3 regions of the Alteromonas sp. K632G genome follow, and region 1 is predicted to be linked to each of the others. Evidence: predicted binding sites of a transcription regulator. Region 1 holds the regulator's gene; each other region holds the start of a gene.

What was found. The regulator LexA, encoded in region 1, represses DNA repair genes until DNA is damaged. The targets are predictions, from matches to a motif close to TACTGTATNNNNATACAGTA.
Region 2: the regulator LexA is predicted to act here: its motif matches at 1,195-1,214, upstream of J5X92_RS15945 (putative DNA modification/repair radical SAM protein).
Region 3: the regulator LexA is predicted to act here: its motif matches at 2,134-2,153, upstream of recA (recombinase RecA).

What each region holds. Positions count from the first base shown of each region.
Region 1 covers NZ_JAGGDM010000002.1:199,736-203,024, reverse strand. The annotation lists gene J5X92_RS03615 (TonB-dependent siderophore receptor) at 1-667, shown strand, start outside; gene lexA (transcriptional repressor LexA) at 825-1,451, shown strand; gene coxB (cytochrome c oxidase subunit II) at 2,098-3,210, shown strand; gene ctaD (cytochrome c oxidase subunit I) at 3,220-3,289, shown strand, end outside.
Region 2 covers NZ_JAGGDM010000017.1:39,873-43,161, reverse strand. The annotation lists gene J5X92_RS15950 (multidrug efflux RND transporter permease subunit) at 1-1,040, shown strand, start outside; gene J5X92_RS15945 (putative DNA modification/repair radical SAM protein) at 1,327-2,568, shown strand; gene J5X92_RS15940 (TIGR03915 family putative DNA repair protein) at 2,597-3,289, shown strand, end outside.
Region 3 covers NZ_JAGGDM010000001.1:36,560-39,848, reverse strand. The annotation lists gene J5X92_RS00170 (ATP-binding cassette domain-containing protein) at 1-706, opposite strand, end outside; gene recA (recombinase RecA) at 921-1,958, opposite strand; gene J5X92_RS00160 (CinA family protein) at 2,222-2,710, opposite strand; gene mutS (DNA mismatch repair protein MutS) at 3,015-3,289, shown strand, end outside.

The DNA.
Region 1 (3,289 bases):
GATTTACGCAAGTTACAGCAAATCGTTTTTACCTCGTTCAGGTGATCAATTCCTTTCACTGTCGCTGACAAGCCAAGCGCTAGAAGCTGAAGAGTTTGAAAATAAAGAAATTGGCGTGAAGTGGAATTTATCTGACTCGCTTAGCGTGACAGCAGCGGCATTTGAAGTTGAACGTGAAAACGGCACAGCGCAAGATCCTAACAACCCGGAAGCGTCTATTTTGACCGGTACCGAAACCAAAGGTTTTGAAGTGCAGGTGGTGGGTAAACTTTCAGAACGTTGGGTAATCAATGCTGGTTACAGCAACCTTGATGGCGAAGAAATGGGTCGAATTGTAGATGGCACATTGGCGAACCGCGACTTAGCGCAGCTACCAGAACATATGCTGACGTTATGGAATCAGTATGAAGTAAATGATGAATGGCGTGTTGCATTAGGCGTGATTTATCAATCTGAGCAGTATGCTTCATTAAATAATACGGTTGAGCTACCTGACTTTGTTCGCGTAGACGCTGCACTTTATTACGACTATAGCGAAGACGTTAAAATTCAGCTAAACGTGGAAAACCTATTCGACGAAGATTATTTTCCGTCAGCACATAACGACAACAATATTGCCACCGGCGAGCCGCTTAATGCGCGTTTGAGTTTGCAATATAAGTTTTAGTCACGCTAAATAGTAGTGATATACAAAGCGGCCTTCATGGCCGCTTTTTGCGTTGTGGTTAGGTCAGTATAAAAAACATGCTTTGCAAAGCTTTGTGCTTGTCATTTCCTTTTAGGTGTATATACTTACAGGAACTGTATAGACAGACAGGTCTTTTATGCGCCCACTCACAGCAAGACAAACAGAAGTTCTCGAGCTGATAAAAACAACCATGCTCGAAACTGGCATGCCGCCTACCCGTGCAGAAATTGCCCGTCATTTAGGTTTTCGCTCTGCGAATGCCGCTGAAGAACATTTAAAAGCGTTGGCCCGAAAAGGTGTCATCGAGATTCTTCCAGGTACTTCCCGTGGTATTAAATTGAATATCCCACTTGAAGATGAAGCTCCTGAAGAAGAAGGGCTACCTCTTATTGGCCGAGTGGCTGCGGGCGAACCTATTCTAGCGCAAGAGCATATAGAATCTCATTATAAGGTCGACCCTGCCCTATTTCAGCCTCACGCCGACTTCTTGCTTCGTGTAAGCGGTATGAGTATGAAAGACATAGGTATACTTGATGGTGACTTGTTAGCCGTGCACCGCACTACGGATGTCCATAATGGGCAGGTGGTAGTGGCACGTGTCGATGAAGACGTTACCGTTAAACGCCTTGAAAAGCGTGGCCGTGAAGTGCTACTTCATGCTGAAAATGATGAATTTTCTCCTATTAAGGTCGACTTAGCTTCAGAGCCTTTTTCTATTGAAGGTATTGCCGTTGGTGTTATTCGAAATGCCGATTGGATGTAACTTTTTAGCTATTTAGTAAAGAAAGCGGCTTATAGGCCGCTTTTTTGTATGTTTACCATACCTTGCTTGCACAATAATCTTGTTTAAGCCTCAGAAATACCTTAGAGGCCAGTTGATTCGGCTCCTACATTTTATCTTCTATTTATGTCATCTTTTATAGTACTAACTACCGCTATGTCTGTTATCTATTCTGTTTGAAAAGCATTCAATATTACGTAACTACCTTTTGATTATAAGAAACTTATTACACTTTATATTCGTCGATTTCGTTCAAAATGAGCGTTTCAAACGGCCACATTAATTATCCTTATAACGCCCATACGCTGTGGCGTGATTCATTTCTCTTACTTACAACTTTTGATTAAAAATTAAACGCTGGAATTGTTTTTTCTTAGAAAAGACTAGACTTGTGCGTTTTATTGAGCAATTCTTATACTGTATTTAACAAAATAATAACAATAGCTGCAACTTTGTTTTACAACTAAAGCTGGGCAATTAAGTTAAAAGTTGGATTTCGGGTATCAGTTGCCAGAAGCGCAGCGCATTTATTGCGGTAATGCTTCTGTTATAACGGAGGTGTTGAGTGAAACGAGTAACGACACGAGCGGCGACACAAGCGACAAAGTGGCTTTACGGGCTGCCACTTTTGCTTACCTCACCACTGCTGTTTGCGGATGTAGCAACAGGTGAAGGCTCAACCATGAATTTACGTCGAGGCGCAACCGACATAAGTGGTCAAGTGTACGACCTTCATATGTTGATGTTCTTTATCTGTATCGCCATTGCCGTTGTGGTTTTTGGGGTTATGTTTACCTCAATGTACTTACACCGTAAATCCAGAGGAGCGAAGCCTGCTCACTTCCATGAAAATGTAAAAGTTGAAATTGCGTGGACAGTAGTACCTTTCATCATTCTTATTCTTATGGCTATTCCCGCCGCTAAAACCCTTATTGCGATGGAAGATACCAGTGAGCCCGATCTTACTGTTGTCGTTACAGGTTCTCAGTGGAAATGGCATTACCGATACATGGACAGAGATGTTGAGTTCTATTCGTTAATGGCGACTCAGCGAGAACAAATTGAAAACAAATTCGAGAAAGGCACGAATTATTTGCTTGAGGTCGACCGTCCACTGGTGATCCCCACAGGGCAAAAAGTGCGCTTTCTTATTACCTCAGATGACGTTATTCACTCTTGGTGGGTTCCAGATTTTGCGGTGAAAAAAGATGCTAATCCAGGGTTTATTAATGAGTCTTGGGCAAAGGTGAACGAGCCTGGTATTTATCGCGGGCAGTGCGCCGAGCTTTGCGGAAAAGATCATGGCTTTATGCCGGTAGTGGTTATCGCAAAAGAACCTGCCGAATTTGATGCGTGGATGAACGAGCAAGAAGAAGCCGCTCGCCAAGCGAAAGAAGAAGAACAACGTTTACTGTCGATGAATATGTCGATGGATGAACTAATGAAGGAAGGTAAGCGAGTTTATAACGCCACCTGTGCAGCTTGCCATATGCCTAATGGGGAAGGGTTGCCCGGTGTATTTCCTGCGCTTAAGGGCAGTGAAATGGTGCTTGAAGACCAAACTGCACATATCGATATTGTGTTGAACGGTAAAACCGGCACGGCGATGCAGGCGTTCGGAAAAATGTTAAGCCTAAAAGACATTGCGGCTGTGGTGACCTACGAACGAAATGCGTGGGGCAATAATACGGGCGATATGGTGCAGGCCAAAGATGTTAATGCTGTCGTAAATGGAAACTAGGAGTGCGTAATGAGTAAAGCAACTGATGTCATTGCGCCGGATACCGCGGCGCATCACGAAGATCATGACCATCATAGCC
Region 2 (3,289 bases), on a different contig from region 1:
GAGGAAATTTGGGTTTTGCTGAACTTGAAAAAGTAACTCAAGAGGTGATTGGCAAAGCGTGGGCGCACCCTGCATTAACCGGTAACTTCACTAGCTTTACGGTTAATGTACCTCAGTTAAATGTGGATGTAGATCGCGAGAAAGCCGTTAGCCAAGGGGTAAATATTGGCACCTTGTTTGACACCATGCAGGCGTATTTAGGCTCGGTGTATGTGAACGATTTCAACTTGTTCGGTAGAACCTATCAGGTGAATGTTCAGGCCGATGCACAGTACCGCCAAGACGTTGAAAACATCACTCAATTTAAGGTGCGAAACGATAAAGGGGATATGATCCCGCTAGGTTCATTCCTAGATATTCAGCACAGTGCAGGGCCAGACAGGGTGATGCATTACAACGGCTATGTCACCGCTGAAGTAAATGGCTCACCAGCGCCGGGCTACAGTTCAGATCAAGCCAAAGCCGCGATTGAGCAAATTCTTGATGAAACGCTTCCGCTAGGCATGACCTACGAGTGGACCGAGCTAACCTATCAGCAAATATTGGCAGGTAATGCGTCGGCCTTTATTTTCCCGTTAGTCGTACTGTTGGTGTTCTTAGTGTTGGCGGCACAGTATGAAAGCTTACGGTTACCACTGGCTATTATATTAATTGTTCCCATGACCTTGCTAAGCGCATTAATTGGTGTGGTGATTTATGGCGGCGACAACAACATATTTACCCAAATTGGCTTAATTGTGTTGGTGGGGCTTGCTACTAAAAATGCCATTCTGATTGTGGAATTTGCCAAAGAACTACAAGACAAGGGTATGGACGCACTATCAGCCATTAAAGAGGCCAGCAAGTTGCGTCTTCGCCCCATCCTGATGACATCGATTGCTTTCATTATGGGTGTGTTACCTATGGTGCTTTCCACTGGTGCGGGTGCAGAAATGCGTCAAGCCATGGGCGTAGCGGTATTCTCAGGCATGATAGGGGTTACCGTGTTCGGCTTAATTCTTACCCCTGTATTTTACTATTTGTTGAAACGTAACGGTTAACTCTCCCGTTTACCCAAGCGTTGCCTCCTCCTCGTACTTTGGAGGCACTACAGGCCACTTAATTTAAGTGGCCTTTTTTTATGGTAGGCATAGGGGATGGGCCACAATGGCTCAACGCTACACCCCTTTATTTTGTGATAGCAGAATGCATTTGTACTGTATATTTATACATGATATAACGGCTTTGTAATCTAAAAACCACCTATAAATACACACTTCTATTTTCGTATTTTATTACCGAACCCGCTGATTTTGTGTATTTGCTTAGAGAAAGTGACAATTTGCAATGCATGACAAACTGATTCAAAAACTCGAAATTCTCTCAGATGCAGCCAAGTATGACGCTTCCTGTGCAAGCGGTTCGGCAGGTAAACGAAAGGCAGGTAAAACTGATAAAACTGGTATTGGTTCTCTTACTGGCGGAATGGGTATATGCCACAGTTTTACTCCTGATGGACGGTGTGTTTCTTTACTGAAGATACTCATGACAAACTACTGTATTTACGATTGTCACTATTGCATCAATAGAGTATCGAGTAGTGTTCAACGTGCCCGTTTCACGGTCAAGGAAACGGTTGAGCTAACACTGAATTTTTATAAGCGTAACTATATCGAAGGTTTATTTCTTAGTTCAGGCATTGTCGGTTCGCCAGACCTTACAATGGAAAGCATGGTGCGTATTGCCAAATCCTTACGTATCGATCACGGATTTAAGGGGTATATTCATCTTAAAACCATTCCCAATGCATCGCCTGAACTTCAGGCCGAAGCAGGTTTATACGCTGACAGGCTTAGTATTAATGTAGAAATGCCTACCCAGCCTTCATTAAATCAATACGCGCCCGAAAAAGATCTCGGCGCTATTCATAGCGCGATGAATACCCTGAAAGACAAAATTACTGAGCATAAAGTAGATAAAACGCATACAGGCAAACGTCCTCCTCGTTTTGCCCCTGGCGGGCAGTCCACTCAAATGATTATAGGAGCCGATGGCTCAAATGATAAAACCATCTTGGGAGCGAGTGTTCAACTTTATAGCCAACAAAAGCTGCGCCGAGTTTATTATTCTGCGTTCTCGCCAATACCTGATGCATCAGAAGTTTTGCCTTTGAAACCTGCGCCTTTGGTGCGAGAGCATCGTCTTTATCAAGCTGATTGGCTACTGCGTTTCTATGGATTTACGCTTGACGAAATCGTGCACGATGACATGCTTGATATGGACCACGATCCTAAACTTGCGTGGGCATTGCGCAATCGTCATGTGTTTCCCATTGATTTAAATAAAGCAGACAAACTCATGTTGTTAAGAGTGCCAGGTCTTGGTGCACGCACCGTACAAAAAATTCTGGCGATTCGTCGTTATACAAAGCTTAGCTGGATGGATCTCACGAAATTGCGTCTGCCATTACAAAAGCTGAAACCTTTCATTAGCGTAAGTGATTACTCACCTGCTATTCACTTACTCGATAGTAATAATTTTGAGTTGCAGTTCAAACAGCCGAAGCAGTTTGAGTTATTCGGCGCCTAACTGAAGTAGGATTAGCAGTAAGATCAAGATGAAAACAATTACAATCACTTCGGTGCCTGGGTACGATGAGTGGCGCATTGCAGCAAGAGAATGTTTGGCGCAAGCTATCCCCCCTGAAAATATTATCTGGCAAAATTCAGAGTCGATACAAGACGACCTGTTTGGCGATGGGGAACAAGACATAGCAGCCAGTAAGCCAAAAACGCAACACACTATTCCCAAGTCAGTCTTAATACTTTTTAAATATGCACTGTGTCATCAAGATGCGAGCCGATTCGCATTGTGTTATCGGGTGTTATGGCGCGTTATTTTCGAGAACAAAAACCTTATTCAGTTAAAGACTGACCAAGATATACTGCAACTTACTACGTTAGCCAAAGCGGTAAAGCGCGATGCATATAAAATAAGTGCTTTTTTGAGATTTCGAGAAGTTACGCTTGACGGACAAGAGCACTTTATCGCTTGGTATGAACCAGAACATTTTAGCTTAGAGATTAAACTCGACTTCTTCCAAACTCGCTTTAAGAATATGCGGTGGTCTATATTGACGCCTTATCGGGCTGCTCATTGGGATACTGAAAAGCTAGTTTTAGAAGATAATCCCGATCCGAGAGTGTTTCCTGATGAAGATCGTATCGAAAAATATTGGCTCACTTACTACGCTAATATATTTAATCCCGCCCGTATCAAAAAGAGCGCAATGTTGAGCTCAATGCCCAAA
Region 3 (3,289 bases), on a different contig from region 1:
GGGAATCATTAAATACACTTTCGCCTTGATTAATCACCGTTACACGGTCGCAAAGCATTTGAACTTCATCCAAATGATGGGTAGAAAAGATAACTGGCGTTCCTTTATCTTTAAGGCGCTGAATAAAGTCCATCACTGTTGAGGTGGCCATAATATCTAAGCCTGTAGTAGGCTCATCAAGCACAACTAAGGAAGGTTCATGAATAACAGCGCGGGCAATGGCTGTTTTTTGTTTCATACCAGATGAGAAGTTTTCTGCCCGTCTGTCTAAAAAGCTCTGCATGTCGAGTAAGTCAGCCATTTCTTCAATACGTGCAGAAATTATCGCTTTAGTAATGCCGTGTAATTCGCCAAAATAAGCAATATTTTCTCGCCCAGTCAGCCTGCCATATAAACCAGTTGAGCTAGACAGAAAACCTATTTTTTTACGCGCAATTATTGGGTTGGCTAGCACGTCTTCACCATCAATTACCACGGTGCCGCTATCTGGCTTAAGTGCGGTTGAAAGCATGCGTAATGTAGTGGTTTTTCCTGCTCCGTTAGGGCCAAGCAAACCAAGCACTTCTCCTTGACCACATGAAAACGATACATCTTTCACTGATTGAAAGTAGCGCCCTTTTAATCGTGGATCCTTTTTCTCTTGCTCACTTAGCTTTTTGGGGTTCTCCACCTCAAAGCGTTTAGCAAGACTAGATATATCAATCATTATCCCTTCCCTTTTTTTATTATTTAAATCGAATGCTTACAGTACTAGTCTTTGCCTTTCTATTTTTATTACAGCTTTACTGTTTTTTTATTTTAATTCAATCCAAGATATAGAATTAAAGTGTTAAAAAGTATGTTTTTTGAACACAAAAAAGCCCACCATTTGGTGGGCTTTTAAATAACACAAATGCGCTATTTTATAGTCAGTTTAGTAGCTACTGCTGATCATCTTCTGCAGCAGGTGCTTCTTCTACTTTCACTGTCTTAGGTAAAAGTAGCTCAGCGCGAATTTGTTTTTCAATCTCATCGGCAATAGCTGGGTTTTCTTTTAGGAACTTCATTACGTTCGCTTTACCCTGACCGATACGATCACCTTTGTAGCTGTACCAAGCACCGGCCTTATCAACCAATTTCTGCTTAACACCTAAGTCGATAAGCTCAGCTTCTTTACTTATACCTTCGCCGTAGCGAATCATGAATTCAGCTTGCTTAAATGGCGGTGCTACTTTGTTTTTCACTACTTTAACGCGAGTTTCGTTACCTACTACCTCATCGCCTTCTTTGACCGCACCGATACGGCGGATATCTAAACGTACTGAAGAGTAGAACTTAAGTGCGTTACCACCGGTTGTTGTTTCTGGGCTACCGAACATTACACCAATTTTCATACGAATTTGGTTAATGAAGATACACAAGGTATTTGAACGCTTGATATTACCGGTAAGTTTACGCAATGCTTGCGACATTAATCGCGCTTGCAAACCAACGTGTGAGTCACCCATGTCGCCTTCAATTTCCGCTTTTGGCGTAAGGGCAGCAACCGAGTCAACAATAACGACATCAACACCGCCAGAACGAACCAGCATGTCACAAATTTCAAGCGCTTGTTCACCCGTATCAGGCTGAGAAACTAAAAGCTCATCGATGTTTACACCTAGCTTCGACGCGTAAATTGGATCAAGTGCGTGCTCAGCATCTACGAAGGCACAGGTTTTACCATTCTTTTGAGCCTCTGCAATTACCTGCAAGGTAAGTGTCGTTTTACCCGAGGCTTCAGGTCCGTAAATTTCTACCACACGACCACATGGCAAACCGCCTATGCCCAAAGCGATATCAATGGTGAGTGAACCAGTAGAGATAGCCTCAATGTCCATCGCTTGGTTGTCGCCTAAACGCATAATAGCGCCTTTACCGAACTGCTTTTCAATTTGCCCAAGTGCGGCACTTAAAGCTTTAGATCTATTACTGTCCACGTCAATATCCTCTAGGATTAGCGGTTAAATTCTTTAGTTGGTGATGTCTTTGTTGAAGCTGCCTTTGCTATTTATACTAGCTATCTTTACTAACAGTATTATTCATCTATACAGCTAGCATTCATTGCATCAACATTTGCTTACCGACACCTTACCAAGTGTTGCGTGCATTCTATACTGTACAAGCATACAGTTTCAACCTGAGTTTTCATTTTATTTTGCTTAATGGGTTCTTATTGGCAGCATCTTAGATGACCGTCTGTTCAATCAGCCAACATCGCCAATAGATGGGTAATCGCAAATTCTATTGCATGCAGACGAACAGTCTCTCGGTCTCCAGCAAAAACCTGCTTAATCGTTTCTGACTTAGCACCACAGATAAACCCAAACCAAACAGTACCCACAGGCTTTTCTTCGCTGCCGCCACCTGGGCCTGCAATACCGCTTACGGTTACCACGACATTCGCGTCGCTCTTGTGCTTAACGCCCGCCGCCATCTCTTCAACGGTCTGCATTGACACCGCGCCATGTGCATTTAGAGTTTCTGGCTTTACAGCTAATTCACGTATTTTTGCGTCGTTTGAATACGTCACCCAACTTTGATTAAACCAATCCGAACTCCCAGCAATACTGGTAAAGGCGAACGCAACGCCGCCCCCGGTGCAAGACTCTGCGCTTGAAACCGTCCAGCCTTTACGGCGAAGCGCATTACCCAGCGCCGTCACCATCTCTGTTATATTGTCAGATACCATGAATGTCCTTTATCGCTATCAGCGCTATTATCAGCTTCGGCCGTTAAAGCATTAATTTGAAGCATTAGGCTGTGCCGATGTACTTATTGGTGAGAGCTATCATTTAACTAATGAGTTCAGGAAATGGTTGAAAATTCCATACTCGTATCAATAATACACAGCAAATACGAAAAGTGATTATTTTAGCACTCCTGCTCTTTTAATCACTCTTCTGTTAATAATTCTTCTGTTAATATAACAAATTGAGTTATCGCAAGTAGCAGCAATAAAAAGCACGAGGCATTTTTTGGAATCACACACTCCTATGATGCGCCAGTATTTAACGATAAAGGCGCAGCACCCTAACATTCTTATGTTTTACCGTATGGGCGACTTTTACGAGTTGTTTTTCGATGATGCCAAGAAAGCCGCAGAACTGCTTGATATATCGTTAACCGCACGGGGCAAATCTGGTGGCGATCCTATTCCTATGGCTGGCGTTCCTTACCACGCGGTTGAAAGCTATTTAGCCCGGTTGGTGAAAATGGGCGAGTCAGTGGCGATTTGCGAACAAGTTGGCGATCCAGCTACAAGTAAAGG